Agarilytica rhodophyticola: one gene and its partner. The protein of the gene in region 2 interacts with the protein of the main gene of each other region in a pairwise test. Links are inferred from orthologs where the notes say so. Each region holds a gene or a part of one and is shown on either strand. Other genes may lie near its edges. The genes, in order: rlmKL and typA.

The links.
Region 1: the proteins of typA (region 2) and rlmKL interact in binary tests that used the Escherichia coli proteins (3 or more experiments, as listed by UniProt). The link is inferred for Agarilytica rhodophyticola from one-to-one orthologs.

The regions. Positions count from the first base shown.
Region 1 is NZ_CP020038.1:4,193,443-4,200,560, forward strand. The notes cover bases 1-2,919. They hold rlmKL (bifunctional 23S rRNA (guanine(2069)-N(7))-methyltransferase RlmK/23S rRNA (guanine(2445)-N(2))-methyltransferase RlmL), read right to left. Parts: upstream 2,594-2,919; coding sequence 407-2,593; downstream 1-406. Other genes in these bases: uvrB (excinuclease ABC subunit UvrB), read right to left, coding at 1-365; rmf (ribosome modulation factor), read left to right, coding at 2,882-2,919. Outside these bases: more of rmf, read left to right, coding at 2,920-3,085; BVC89_RS17605 (quinone-dependent dihydroorotate dehydrogenase), read right to left, coding at 3,178-4,212; BVC89_RS17610 (DUF2835 domain-containing protein), read right to left, coding at 4,318-4,524; BVC89_RS17615 (NAD-glutamate dehydrogenase), read right to left, coding at 4,604-7,118. UniProt on the Escherichia coli protein: Specifically methylates the guanine in position 2445 (m2G2445) and the guanine in position 2069 (m7G2069) of 23S rRNA. Methylation occurs before assembly of 23S rRNA into 50S subunits.
Region 2 is NZ_CP020038.1:5,912,751-5,919,895, forward strand. The notes cover bases 3,750-6,695. They hold typA (translational GTPase TypA), read right to left. Parts: upstream 6,157-6,695; coding sequence 4,342-6,156; downstream 3,750-4,341. Other genes in these bases: BVC89_RS24465 (response regulator), read left to right, coding at 3,813-4,163; BVC89_RS24475 (porin family protein), read left to right, coding at 6,442-6,695. Outside these bases: ATP-dependent helicase HrpB, read left to right, coding at 1-369; BVC89_RS24455 (ABC transporter ATP-binding protein), read left to right, coding at 434-2,266; BVC89_RS24460 (helix-turn-helix domain-containing protein), read left to right, coding at 2,744-3,196; more of BVC89_RS24475, read left to right, coding at 6,696-6,984; BVC89_RS24480 (hypothetical protein), read right to left, coding at 7,052-7,145. UniProt on the Escherichia coli protein: A 50S ribosomal subunit assembly protein with GTPase and nucleotide-independent chaperone activity, required for 50S subunit assembly at low temperatures, may also play a role in translation.

The DNA of each region.
Region 1 (7,118 bases), 1.7 Mb from region 2 along the record:
ATCTGTTCGATATGTTCATTTACCGATGCATCTTTATCGATAAATGTATCTGAAGATGGCACATAGGCTTCCGGTTGATAGTAGTCATAGTAAGAAACAAAGTACTCAACCGAGTTATCGGGAAAAAACTCCCGTAATTCTCCATAAAGTTGCGCTGCAAGCGTTTTATTATGGGCCATGACAATAGTGGGACGCTGTACTTTTTGTATAACATTAGCAATGGTGAAAGTTTTACCTGAACCTGTCACCCCTAATAATGTCTGGTGGGCAAGACCGGCATCCAAGCCTTGCACCAAACCATCTATTGCAGTCGGCTGATCACCTGCAGGACTGTACTTACTTTTGATGTTAAATAGCTTCGACATATGATGTTTAACCAATATTGAGTATCAAGGGTTAACAAACGCTAATGTTGAAATTTCCAACACTTATGTATTTTTGTATTACGTTCAAAATCTGGATCTAGTGTATCCATAGTAATATCTTCTACTTTATATCGCTGGATAATTGTATTATCTATTTTAAAAGTTCTCAGATTAGTAGAAAAATAAAGTGTACCCTTCGGGGTCAATAGTTCCATACAGCGATTAATTAATGTCATATGATCTCGCTGCACGTCCAATACTGTTGAAGTTTTTTTGGAATTAGAAAAAGTTGGCGGGTCTAACATAATTAAGTCAAAACCTTCTCGACACTGCTGCAACCACTGTATACAGTCAGCCCGCACTAGGCTATGACGCTGGCTATTAATATTATTCTTCTCATAGTTCAACTTCGCCCAAGACAAATATGTATTGGACATATCCACACTGACGGAAGACTGCGCACCACCTAGCGCCGCATGAACACTGGCGCTTGCGGTATAGCAAAATAAATTGAGAAAACGCTTACCCATTACTTCATTAGCAATACGTTTGCGCAAAGGCCTATGATCCAAAAATAAACCTGTATCAAGATAATCGGTTAAATTCACTAATAGCTTGGCATTAAATTCACGCACTTCAAGAAAATCGCTTGTACGCAGATCTTTGCCTAATTTTTCATACTGCGACTTACCCCGGGTGCGCATACGTGTCTTAGGTATTATCTTTTCAGATTCTGATTTAAATGCGTGAATTGTCGCATGAATAATATCATCGAAGCGCCTACGTGCTTTATTTTGATCAATATTCTTGGGTGCTTGATATTCTTGGACATGATAGTGATCACCATAAATATCAATTGCCGCCGCATATTCAGGTATATCAGCATCGTAAACACGATAACATTCAACCCCCTCTTTTTTTCGCCATTTTTCCAGCCGCCGTTGATTCTTTAATAAACGATTGGACACCATAGTGGCGCCTTCAGATAAGGGGCTTGACGCTGGATCACGATCTTCGCGCAACGTCGCCTCACTGGCAACGATATCAAAGATGGAAAGTTCACTTTGGATAGTACCGTTGAGAAATTGATATTTAGATTGAGCACGCAAGCGCATTTCTTTTGTAAGATCACGATTGCCACTAAAAATCGCCACTTGCCAGCCGGCAAGCTCTTGTTTGACAAGCTTACCTAACAAACGGTAATCGTCTCGCAACGCTTCAATTTCACCTAAACGTTCACCGTAAGGTGGGTTACATATCAATAAACCTGATTTAATTGTATCGTTGACAGGTTTAGTAAAATTCTTCAGTTCCTGTGTTGCCACTTTAATACAGTGGCTAAGCTTAGCATTGGTAATATTGTGATTGGCATGACGCAGTACGTGGGAGTTCTGGTCATAACCAATGATCATCGGAAAGTTTACATCTTCAACAGAGCGACTCTGAGATTGCACATGAGTCTTTACCGTTTGCCAAAGTGTTTCATCATGCTCCAATAATTTTTCAAAGCCGAATTTTTTGCGCAATAAACCAGGCGCAATATTGGCAGCCATCAATGCCGCTTCTATAAGAATGGTTCCAGAACCACACATAGGATCTAATATGGCAATACGCTGCCCCTGTACACGGGCCTGGGCTACTTTTTCTGGCCACTTGGCACGATATAAAAGTGCTGCTGCCAGATTTTCCTTTAGTGGTGCTGCACCTTGTCTGTCACGGTAACCACGACGATGAAGACTGTCTCCTGACATATCAATAGAGATGATTACCGCCGCTTTTGTCAGGCGCACATTGATGCGTATATCAGGAAAATGCTTATCAATGGAGGGGCGATGATTTTCTCGGCGCAAAAAATAATCCACAATCGCATCTTTGACTTTTTGTGCACCAAATTGTGTGTTGCGAATTTCATCATTACTGCCGATAAAATCTACCACAAAATTACAATCGTAAGAAAAGTAGCTATGCCACTGAATATTTAAGGCAATGCGGTATAAATCCTCTGCCGTCATACCCTTTTCTCGGGCAATCGGCATAAGTATACGATTAGCTAAACGAGAACGAAGACACACTTTATACATGTCTTCTAAGGTAGCGCTAAAAAAAACGCCCGCACTGGTCTGCCGCACATCACTAACACCAAAATCTATTAGCTCGGCCTCTAATAGTTGTTCCAGTCGCTTTGGGCAACTGGCAAAATATTCTCGCTGAGTATTTTTTTCAATCATTATTCAAACCGGCCATATAAGAGTCTCTTGCTATAAAAATTTATTCGTTCACTTTTACTTCGGGCTTTGGGACACTACCTGTCCGCTTGTGCGGAATATTAAGGGTCCATTCGGCTCTGTCCTAGCGGGCACGCTGGCAGTGGCTACTCAAATCCCTTTATTTTAAGGGCATTTATTGATAGCCGCCACGTGCTCGGCTGACGTATACACCATACAGTATATAGTTAGACAGATATTCGAAATAAACGACCGCCCTTTTCAACCATATGTCCTTAAGGTAACTCGCCTATGAAACGCCAAAAACGAAACAGCACCGATCGCGCACTCACAAAAGGCTATCAAGCCGGAGTAGCTGGCAAATCGAGAACACTTTGTCCGCATGATAACGGTGAGGCACGACATATGTGGTTAAGTGGTTGGCGCACGGGTCGGGAAGACCACTGGAATGGTTATAACACTCTGGCGCAAGTCCAGAAGCTTAACAATATGTAAGATACTTATACAACTTATTCTATCCATTCTCTTACCTATTATCACTAAGACACAGGAATCTTCAACTTAGCCAGATTCCTGTGTTATCTCATTTAGCTCGACGATACATCGTAAACCGACCTTATACGCTCTACTGACTCAGATATCAGTTCTGGGCCGCGATAAATAAAGCCACTATAGAGCTGCACTAGGCTCGCGCCTGCGGTCATTTTTTCCAACGCTGCGTCGCCATCCATAATGCCTCCCACACCTATAATGGGGATTTCGCCCTTAAATTTTAGCGCTAAATGGCGAATAGTATCCGTAGATTTCAAACGCACAGGTGCGCCACTTAGCCCGCCCGCTTCGTCTCTGTATCTCGACGATTCCACCCCTTCCCGACCGATGGTGGTATTGGTCGCGATAACACCATCGACCTTATGCTCCAATAATTTATCAGCCACTTCATCCAGCTCTTGTTCACTCATATCCGGTGCAATTTTAACCGCTATCGGAACTCGGCGATGATGTTGCAAAGTCAACTGCTCCTGCTTTTGTTTAATACCGTTTAGTAATTGATCAAAGGCTTCACCAAACTGTAAGGTACGAAGTCCAGGAGTGTTTGGGGAAGAAATATTTACCGTAATATAGTCAGCGTAGGGATAAACCGCCGTCATACACAACTCGTAATCAGATAAAGCATCCTCCTGGGGAGTATCCTTATTTTTCCCAATGTTAATGCCTAAGACGCCTTGAAAACGTCTTGTTTTTACTTGTTCTACCAGATGCTCAATACCTTTGTTGTTAAAGCCCATACGATTGATAATGGCACGCTCTTGGGTTAAGCGAAAAAGCCTCGGCTTAGGATTACCCGCTTGTGGCTTTGGAGTTACAGTACCAATTTCCACAAAACCAAAGCCCATGGAACCTAAGGCATTATAGTAATCGCCATTTTTATCAAGTCCCGCCGCCAAACCAACAGGATTAGGAAAACGCAAACCCATCACCTCTACAGGGTGGTCTGCAACCTCCTGACAAAAAAACTTAAGCAGGTGCAAACGTTCAGCTGCACCCAGTGCATCGAGCGATAGTTCATGAGAAACCTCAGGGTCGAGACAAAAAAGTAACTTCTTGGCAAATGCATACATAGGTAATAGTCAGGCTAAAAGATAGTGATTAATGTCGCAGAAGGATACAGAAAAGAGAAGGAGCAGAAAAGCGTGTTAAAAGACTAAAAAACAGTCACGGGTAGATCATGAAACCCGATCTATTCTAAGAAATTTCATGTTTTTATCAAAGTAGATACAAAAGGCACCAGATACGCCATCGCGTGTAACAAAAGGCCTTAACACCTGTGCAGGAAAACGGATAGTTCGTCTATCTCGGGAGCGAGCAAGCACGCTGCTCGCTGATCCCTGATAGAGCTTGAGATATTCCTCAGCAGAAATATTCAAATCCACAATAATCGAACTACCCGCAAACGACATCACACTATATTATGAAAATAAAACGCCTTACTTTTAATCGCTTAAGCTCTCCTTATAAGCTTTCACATTGCTCCGTTGCTTGCACTAAATCCACGAGTTCGCGCAAGGCTACTGAGAACATAGCGTAATCAGTTAACTGTGAACTTTGTACTTCGTTGACCATGGAGCGCCAGCGATTCACCAAATATTTATTCTGTTCGGCCCAAGAACTGTACATATCTTCAACATCGCGTTTGCCTTTTAAACGCAGCAACGATACGGTCAACTTACGCAGTTGTGTTTCGAGGTCATCGATATAGCTCTCACGCGCTAAAGCCTGCCAATAGGATTCAACGCGCACATTGGAAATTTGCGTAGCAAACCAATCGAGACTGAGACGATCTAGTAGTAAAAAGAAAACACGAGATGCATCTTTTAACTTGGCTTTGGTACAAATCGAAGCCTCGACAATACTTAAGCCAGAAAATAAATTACCCGGCATAGACAAAGGTAATACCCACTCGTCCAATACTTTATTGACACTAAGGTAATCGCGACGCTCTTGCCATTCCTCTTGTGCTTGTCCCGTGACCACGTCCTGAGCATTTTTTTGCACACCTGCAAGCCCTTCTTGAAATATGGCCACTTCTTTTGCCAGGTTTAAACCAGAGCGTCGATTGCGTAAGAACCACCGCGTACCACGACGAACACGGCGAATCATATTGGCCATCAACTCATATTGAAACTCAGCCGGCACTTTATTATCAAGGGATTTAATATAGCCTTGGAATTTTTCAAACTGGAAGACATCGCGGGAAATAATATAGGCCCGAGCTACATCGGCAAGAGAAGCTCCAGTTGTCTCCAGTAAACGGTGTCCAGCAGTAATACCCAAATTATTGATCAAGTCATTAGCCACTTGGGTGCCCACAATTTCACGTTTTAAACGATGATTATGGATTTCCTCAGAATATTTCTTAATGAGCTTTTCTGGAAATGCGGTTTCTATTTCCTTAGCAATATAGGCATTATCAGCGATATCTGAAGCAATAAGTATCTCCTTCATCATCACTTTGGCATAAGAAATTAACACCGACAACTCCGGGCGAGTAAGGCCTTTGCCATGTCCCTGACGTTCTACAATCGTCTCGTCAGAGGGCAAAAACTCTAACTGCCGATCTAAACGCCCTTCCCCCTCAAGGAAAGTAATAAAACGGCGATACTCAGTAATACGCTTACTAACACTATGCTCCGCTAAGCTTATTGACAGCGTTTGGCGATAATTATTTTGCAGAACTAAGTCAGATACCGCATCGGTCATATTGGCGAGGAATTTATTACGCTGCTTAGAGGTTAAATCTCCATTGGAGACTAGCTCGTCTAACACAATTTTAATATTTACCTCGTGGTCAGAACAGTCTACTCCCGCTGCATTATCAATAAAGTCTGTATTACATGCTCCGCCATTGAGTTCAAATTCTACACGACCTAGTTGAGTGAGGCCTAGATTACCTCCTTCCCCAAAGACCTTACAGCGCAATTCATTACCATTAACACGTAAACTATCGTTAGCTTTATCACCAACATCGCTATGGGTTTCCCAACTGGCTTTAACATAGGTACCAATACCACCGTTCCAAATAAGATCTACCGGCGCTTTTAATAGCTCTGAAATTAAGTCGTTGGGTGCAAGCTTATCGGCACTAATATTAAAGGCTTTTTTCATTGCGCCAGTAATTTTAATGGATTTAGCAGCCCGCGAAAAAACACCGCCGCCTTTAGAGATAAGCGATTTATCATAATCTTCCCAGCTGGTTCCAGGAGTCTCAAACAAACGCTTACGTTCGATGAAACTGCTGGCAGAATCAGGGGTTGGGTCGATAAAAATATGCAAGTGGTTAAATGCTGACATCAGGCGGATATGCTCAGATAACAACATACCATTACCAAACACATCACCGGCCATATCACCGATACCAATCACAGTGAAATCTTCATTTTGGACATCCACACCTTTCTCTCGGAAGTGGCGCTGAACTGAAATCCACGCCCCTTTTGCTGTGATCCCCATCCCTTTATGGTCATAACCTTGACTGCCACCAGAGGCAAAGGCATCACCTAACCAAAAGTTGTTATTTTCAGAGATTTCATTGGCAATGTCAGAAAATGTGGCTGTCCCTTTATCTGCTGCAACCACGAGATAAGGGTCATCGGGATCTTTACGAATCACACTTTCAGGGGCAACAACATCGCCTTCGACCAGGTTATCAGTAATATCGAGCAAACCTTGGATAAAGATTTTGTAGCAGGCAATACCTTCATCTAAGAATTCTTGGCGCGACATTGTTTTGCTCAATTTCTTTGCGACAAAACCGCCTTTGGCTCCATTGGGAACAATAACGGCATTTTTTACCTGTTGGGCTTTGACCAGACCTAGCACTTCAGTTCGATAATCCTGCAGTCGATCAGACCAGCGTAAGCCGCCCCTCGCCACTTTACCACCGCGCAAGTGCACACCTTCCATGCGAGGCGAGTAGACAAATATCTCGAACATTGGACGAGGCTCAGGAATATCGGGAATATCTCGC
Region 2 (7,145 bases):
CTCACAACCATGATGGACTGGACTTTACAACAACAAATGGATAAGTTAGTACCGCAGACAATTACAGCACCCTCAGGCTCGCATATCCCGATAGACTACTTGCAGTCGCCACCCGTATTGTCAGTAAAATTGCAAGAGATGTTTGGTTGTATGCAAACGCCAGCAATCATCAATTCAAAAGTTCCGTTAATGGTGCATTTATTGTCACCTGCAAGGAGACCTGTTCAAGTAACACAAGATTTAGCCGGTTTTTGGCAAAACACGTATCAACAAGTAAAAAAGGAACTCAAAGGGCGCTATCCTAAACACCCGTGGCCAGATGACCCACTCAATGCAAAGGCTACACGCTTTACTAAAAAACATATTTAAAAACTAGCATCAGAATTACCCAGCACTTTCCAAGCAACTATAACCTTTTATTCAAGTCTTAATTATGTACGCTTTTTTCGAAAGATTAATACAGCCTTTTCCTGATAAAAAGGTCACTAGACCACCGACAACTCTCTATGCCTTTTGCCGTTATTATGTTCGCGGTAGCGAGCCTTATATTATATTGATGGCAATATTAACCTGCACTATTGCCTTGATTGAAGTATCGCTATTTGGCTTTTTAGGGCAACTAGTCGACCTTCTTTCAAGCAACACGCCAGAACAATTGTTCGAGAAGTCCGGCAATAAACTATTGCTGATGGGCTTTATGGTGCTAGTAGGATTACCCTTGGTAGTGCTATTTCAGTCAACCATAATTCATCAGTCTATTCTCGGTAATTTTCCCATGGCCGTGCGCTGGTTAGCACATCGTTACTTGCTTGACCAAAGCGTTGGATTTTACCAAAACGAATTCGCAGGACGCTTGGCGACTAAAGTTATGCAGACCGCTTTAGCGGTTCGAGAGTCAGTGATGAAGTTACTCGATGTAGGGCTTTATGTTGCTGTATATTTTACTGGTATCGTCGTTTTAGTCGCGGTACTTGATTGGCGATTGGTCGTCCCTTTTATATTCTGGTTTGCAAGCTACACCTTGCTATTGCGTTATTTCCTCCCCCGCTTAAAAACCACCTCGTCCATTCAGGCCGATGCGCGCTCAAATATGACTGGACGGCTAGTGGATACCTATACCAATATCACTACTGTAAAGTTATTTTCTCATTCCTTTCGAGAATCCACATATGCCCGTGAAGGTATGGAAGAATTTTTAGGTACAGTGCACCCCCAAATGCGTTTGGCCACATCTCTTAGCGTTGCAGTTTGGTTCGCTAACTGTCTGTTAGCATTTTCAGTGTCAGCACTTTCTATTTGGCTGTGGACACAAAACACTATCAGCACGGGTTCGATAGCTGCTGCTATAGGACTAATACTGCGCTTATTTGGAATGTCACAGTGGATTATGTGGGAAGTGTCTGCACTGTTTGAGAATATTGGCACCGTGCAAGATGGAATGAATACCCTAACAGTAAGCCGTCAAGTGCAAGATAAACCCAATGCCCCCCAACTAAAAATAGATCACTCTCAAGGCATAAAATTTCATGATATTCGCTTCTATTATGGCACTAAAGAGAAAGTCATTGATAACTTTTCCTTACATATTAGACCAGGTGAAAAAATTGGCTTGGTGGGCCGCTCCGGTGCAGGAAAATCGACACTGGTAAATCTTCTTTTACGTTTTTATGACGTCGAAGGAGGAAGTATTAGTGTAGATGGACAGAATATTGCCGATGTTACACAGCAAAGTTTACGCTCACATATTGGTATGGTGACTCAGGACACATCATTACTACACCGTTCTATTAGAGATAATCTCCTTTATGGAAAGCCAGATGCAAGTGAAGAAGATATGATTGAAGCAGCCAAAAAAGCACAAGCCCATGACTTTATTATGGGCTTGGTCGATGCTCAAAATCGTAGAGGATATGATGCTCACGCAGGAGAAAGAGGTGTAAAACTGTCGGGGGGACAACGACAGCGCATCGCCATTGCCAGAGTTCTATTAAAAGATGCACCGATACTTATTCTTGATGAGGCAACTTCAGCGCTAGACTCAGAAGTAGAACAGGCAATACAAGGCAATCTTAATAGCCTTATGGAAAACAAAACAGTGATTGCTATTGCGCATCGCTTATCAACTATTGCAGCACTTGATAGGTTAGTAGTTATCGATAATGGAAAAATTGTAGAGCAGGGATCACACCGAGAACTTATTGCACGCTCAGGTATCTATGCACAATTATGGTCTCATCAATCAGGAGGTTTTTTGGGGGAATCATAAATACTTATGGAATAAGCCTATAAAAAATAGGTATTAGACCCTGTTATCAGAGTCTAATACCTATTTATTCACTAGTGTCATTGGTGAATCCCCATCCCGGTAACAAATGCGCTTTCGCTATCATATAATTACATCGCCTGAGTATTCTATTTACATTACTTTACTGGTCTGCCTCAGTAAAAGATCATCAAAATAAAGCAAAAAGTTACGAAACTTTGTGTTTATATATGCATTTACTACGTAATATTACAGGTACATTTAGACCAAAAAGCTATTCCGGTCTCAAAACAGACAAATAATGTAACAACTTGCCTTGAATAGTCTATTATTCAAGGAGATATGTTTAGATTGCTCCAAACCTTTTAAAAAATTTGACATATCCGCACAAAAAAGTACATTTACTTAACATATTCACTTCGTGGTTTTAACCGACTATGCCAATAACATACAATCACGCTTTACCAAGGAGTTCTTGATATGAATAATGTGAGCCCATTGCGACCAGTCTCATCTCAGGAAGATACAAATTCGAGCTACCTGATGGATCGAGATCCGGCTGAGCTTTTTCAGAAGTATATGGAAAAGGCAAAAATTCCCGAATATCAGGGTTTGCGTCAAAATGTTATCAATACATTGATAAACCGCATTGGCAATGCTCCACTATCCATCTCAGAAGTAGCAAAAGATCTTAATTTATCTAAGCGAACATTACAGCGTCATTTAAAAGAACAGGGCTCCAGCTTCTCAGAACTACGTGACCAAGTTCGTAAGCATTATGCTGTCGACTATTTACTGCGACAAAACCGACGTGTAGATGATATTTACACAGCTTTAGACTTCTCGGATAGAACCAGCCTTACCAACGCTTTTCGACGCTGGATGGGATTAGCACCGAGCACATTTAGGAAACTTTTTCGCGACTACGTATAAGCTTTTGACCTGGATCAATACAGCTCCTATACAAGACAACCGTCACATGTTGCAATTGCAAATCAAAATCCGAGTGTAGTCGAATTCATTCGACTACACTTCATTTTTCAGACCTACTACATTTGTACTCTTTAATACTTTTATGCTCGCTATTAATGTAATGGCGGAAGTTAGACAGTGTTTCAACTCACTTTGTATTTTTATACTAACTTCTAGCATTACATCTGCTATTGTAAGAACTTTTTATTTTTCGAGTACGGTATTACTTCTCTAATAAAATGTCTTCATTGTGAACCTATCGTCAGCCGAATTTATTCCATAAAAAGATATAAGCATTGTAGAATTACCTGGAAGTGAAGTGTTAAAACAAAACTTATAACAATAACAATGTCTTGGCTGGGGCCTGTTACTAGTCCCTAAATAATTATTTTTAATGGTGGCGTCTTAAAATTCTTTTCATAAAACATTAATAGGCGCCATTTGTTAAATAAAAGCCAAAAAATATTAAATGGTGTGTGTCAGTAATACTTTTCATAAGAAGGTGGTTACAAATTTTGACAAATACTAGGGGCTGTTAACACTTATAATCTCTCAATAAAAAATAGAGGATAAATACATGCCTGCCAATACGGTTTTAGTCGTCGACGATTCCCCAAGAGATTTACAAAGCCTTAAAAATATTGTGGAAGATGCTGGCTATCAAGTATATACCGCATCAAATGGAGGCGAAGCTATAGAAAAAGCTAAGGCTTTTCAGCCTGACATTATTTTAATGGATGGCGCCGATGGTTTTGAGACATGTAGAAAAATAACTAACGATAATATTACCAATAATATTCCTGTATATTTTGTTACCAGTAAAAATCAGAAAGCTGATCGAGTTTGGGGAGAATTACAGGGAGGAAAAGGTTTGATATCAAAACCCTATACCCCAGATCAAATATTAGAAACAATTTCGTCTATTTAATTATGGGCAGACGGCATAAATTTAATGACAACAAAAATTAATTAACGCCAAAATATTTATTTATAAGGAACTTTTTAAATTCAAACCAGCATAAGATGCCTTTAAAAAAAAAGCCCTCTTATAATAAAAGGGCTTTTGTTGTCTACTACTTGCTAACAGTCTTTAAGATATAAATCTTTTATTTAGCGTTACGCGCTCGTTTTCTCGCATTCTCAGTTAATAGCTTTTTACGAATCCGAATTGAATCAGGTGTCACTTCAACTAACTCATCATCTTCAATAAATTCCAATGCTTGTTCAAGAGTATGTTTGATCGGTGGCGACAATGTTAGAGCTTCATCCACTCCAGCGGCACGAATATTTGTCAATTGTTTTGCCTTGGTTGGGTTAACAACCAAATCATTTGCTCGTGAGTGGATACCGACCACCTGCCCTTCATATACATCAATACCATGACCTAAAAACAGACGGCCACGATCTTGCAAACTGAACAAAGCATAGGCAAGAGTTTTACCTTTAACCATTGACACCAAAACGCCATTTTGTCTTTTTGCGACATCGCCTTCTTTAACCGGGCCATAGTGGTCAAAGATACTGGTCATAATACCGGAGCCTGAAGTTAAGGTTAAAAATAAACCTCTAAAGCCAATGAGTCCTCGAGAAGGAATGATAAACTCTAGTTTAACGCGCCCTTTGCCATCAGGTTCCATATTGCGCAGCTCCCCTTTACGCAAACCGATCTCCTCCATAATCGGCCCTTGATGGCTATCTTCAATATCAATAATGACCATTTCATAAGGTTCTTGGATTTCTCCATCCACTTCTCGTTGGATAACTTCAGGGCGAGAAACTCCCAATTCAAAACCTTCCCGACGCATACTTTCAATGAGAACCGAGAGATGCAGTTCACCACGACCTGAAACAATGAATTTATCGGCACTATCACCAGGCTGAACTCGCAGCGCCACATTGTGGATCAATTCTTGTTCAAGGCGTTCTTTAATATTTCTTGAAGTAACGTACTTACCTTCTAAACCTGCAAATGGTGAATCATTGACCTGGAAAGTCATACTAACGGTTGGCTCGTCTACGGTTAGCGCAGGCATCGACTCAACATTATCGGGATCACAGAGAGTGTCGGAGATTCCCAATTTATCAATACCTGTAATACAGACAATATCACCAGCGGTTGCCTGATCTGTATCGATGCGCTCAAGACCATGATAGCCCATCACCTGCAGCACCTTGGCCTTTCGCGTTTTACCTTCAATATCGACCACAACCACTTGTTGATTAGGAGACAAGCGCCCTGCAGTAATACGTCCCACTCCTATAACACCAACATAGCTATTGTAGTCCAGAGCCGATATTTGCATTTTGAAGGGCTGTTCCACATCTACCTCTGGCGGCTGCACCTGATCGACAATCATTTCAAACAGAGGCGTCATATCTTCTGCCAAAGCGTCGGGCTCCAATCCTGCAACACCGTTCAAAGCAGATGCGTAAATGACGGGAAAATCAAGTTGTTCTTCAGTTGCGCCAAGGCGATCGAACAAATCAAATACTTGGTCTACAACCCAGTCTGGACGAGCACCAGGACGGTCAACTTTGTTGACTACAACAATGGGGTTAAGACCTTTTTCAAAAGCTTTACTGGTAACAAAGCGCGTTTGTGGCATTGGACCGTCGACAGCGTCTACCAGCAGGCACACACTATCTACCATAGATAATACACGCTCTACTTCACCGCCAAAGTCGGCGTGTCCGGGTGTGTCGACAATGTTGATACGGTAATCATTCCATTTTATCGCCGTATTTTTTGCCAAAATAGTAATGCCGCGTTCTTTCTCCTGATCATTGGAATCCATGATGCGTTCAGCACCTTCATCCTTGCGATCCAAAGTTCCAGACTGGCTCAATAGTTTATCGACCAAGGTAGTTTTACCATGGTCTACGTGTGCAATTATCGCAATATTGCGAAGTTTCTCTATCACTTCTGGGAAGCCTCGTAAATAGGTAGGTTTACAATCAAGCTAGGGCCTTTTAACCCTATCGGCCAATATGGACGAGTATTGATCAAAAGGCGCGCATTATATATTGCTCTTTAGTTAAGCGTTAGTATGTATCGCGTTTTATCTTGTAAGTTTTACCAAAAAAAAGTGACAAAAATGCGTTTTTTAGACATGTTCGATCATAAATACCAATATGTAGGATCACAGATGACGCTTTATTTGCTAAGATCCTGTATATAACAAAAAACACATTATGGGAGATTGAAAATGCGATTCCTGACTCTGGCCTCGCTGATATTATTAGCAAATTCTGCCGCAGCAGAATCGATCTTTGAAAAGCTCGATAGATTTTATGTAGGGGGCGGTGTCAGTTTTATTGATGCAAACACATCTGATGCATCTGGCAACGATCTTAACTTTACCACTTTGGACTTGGTCGGTGGCTACAAGTATAACGGCTTCTTAGGAGTAGATGCCCGTATCGGCCTAGGTATCTCTGACGAGACATCAACGATTGCTGGTAATGAAATAGAAACCAGTACAGATTACTACGCTTCCATCTATTGGCGCCCGGAAACAGTGAATGACAGGGCTAAAATTTATGGTTTGTTTGGCTTTTCTACCATCTCTGTCAGTGTAGACAGTGCCGCAGGAGATAACTCAAATAGTGAGTCAGGCCTTTCCTACGGAGGCGGCGTTGGTTTTGTTATTGAAGAAAGCTGGAACTTAAATTTTGAGTATCGCATGATTCTCGATGACGACGATAATGAGTTTTCTACCGTATCAGCCAATGTGGATTATCGCTTTTAATTAATATTGTGCTAATACTCCTCAGTGTTATCAGCCCAGTCATAGTACTGGGCTAATCTGTCAGAGGCTATTTCTTAGGCATACCAAACATATTTGTTCCATCATCCTTTTCTTTGCCTCTCTCCTCATCACTTTTGAAAACATCATACTTACGAATATCA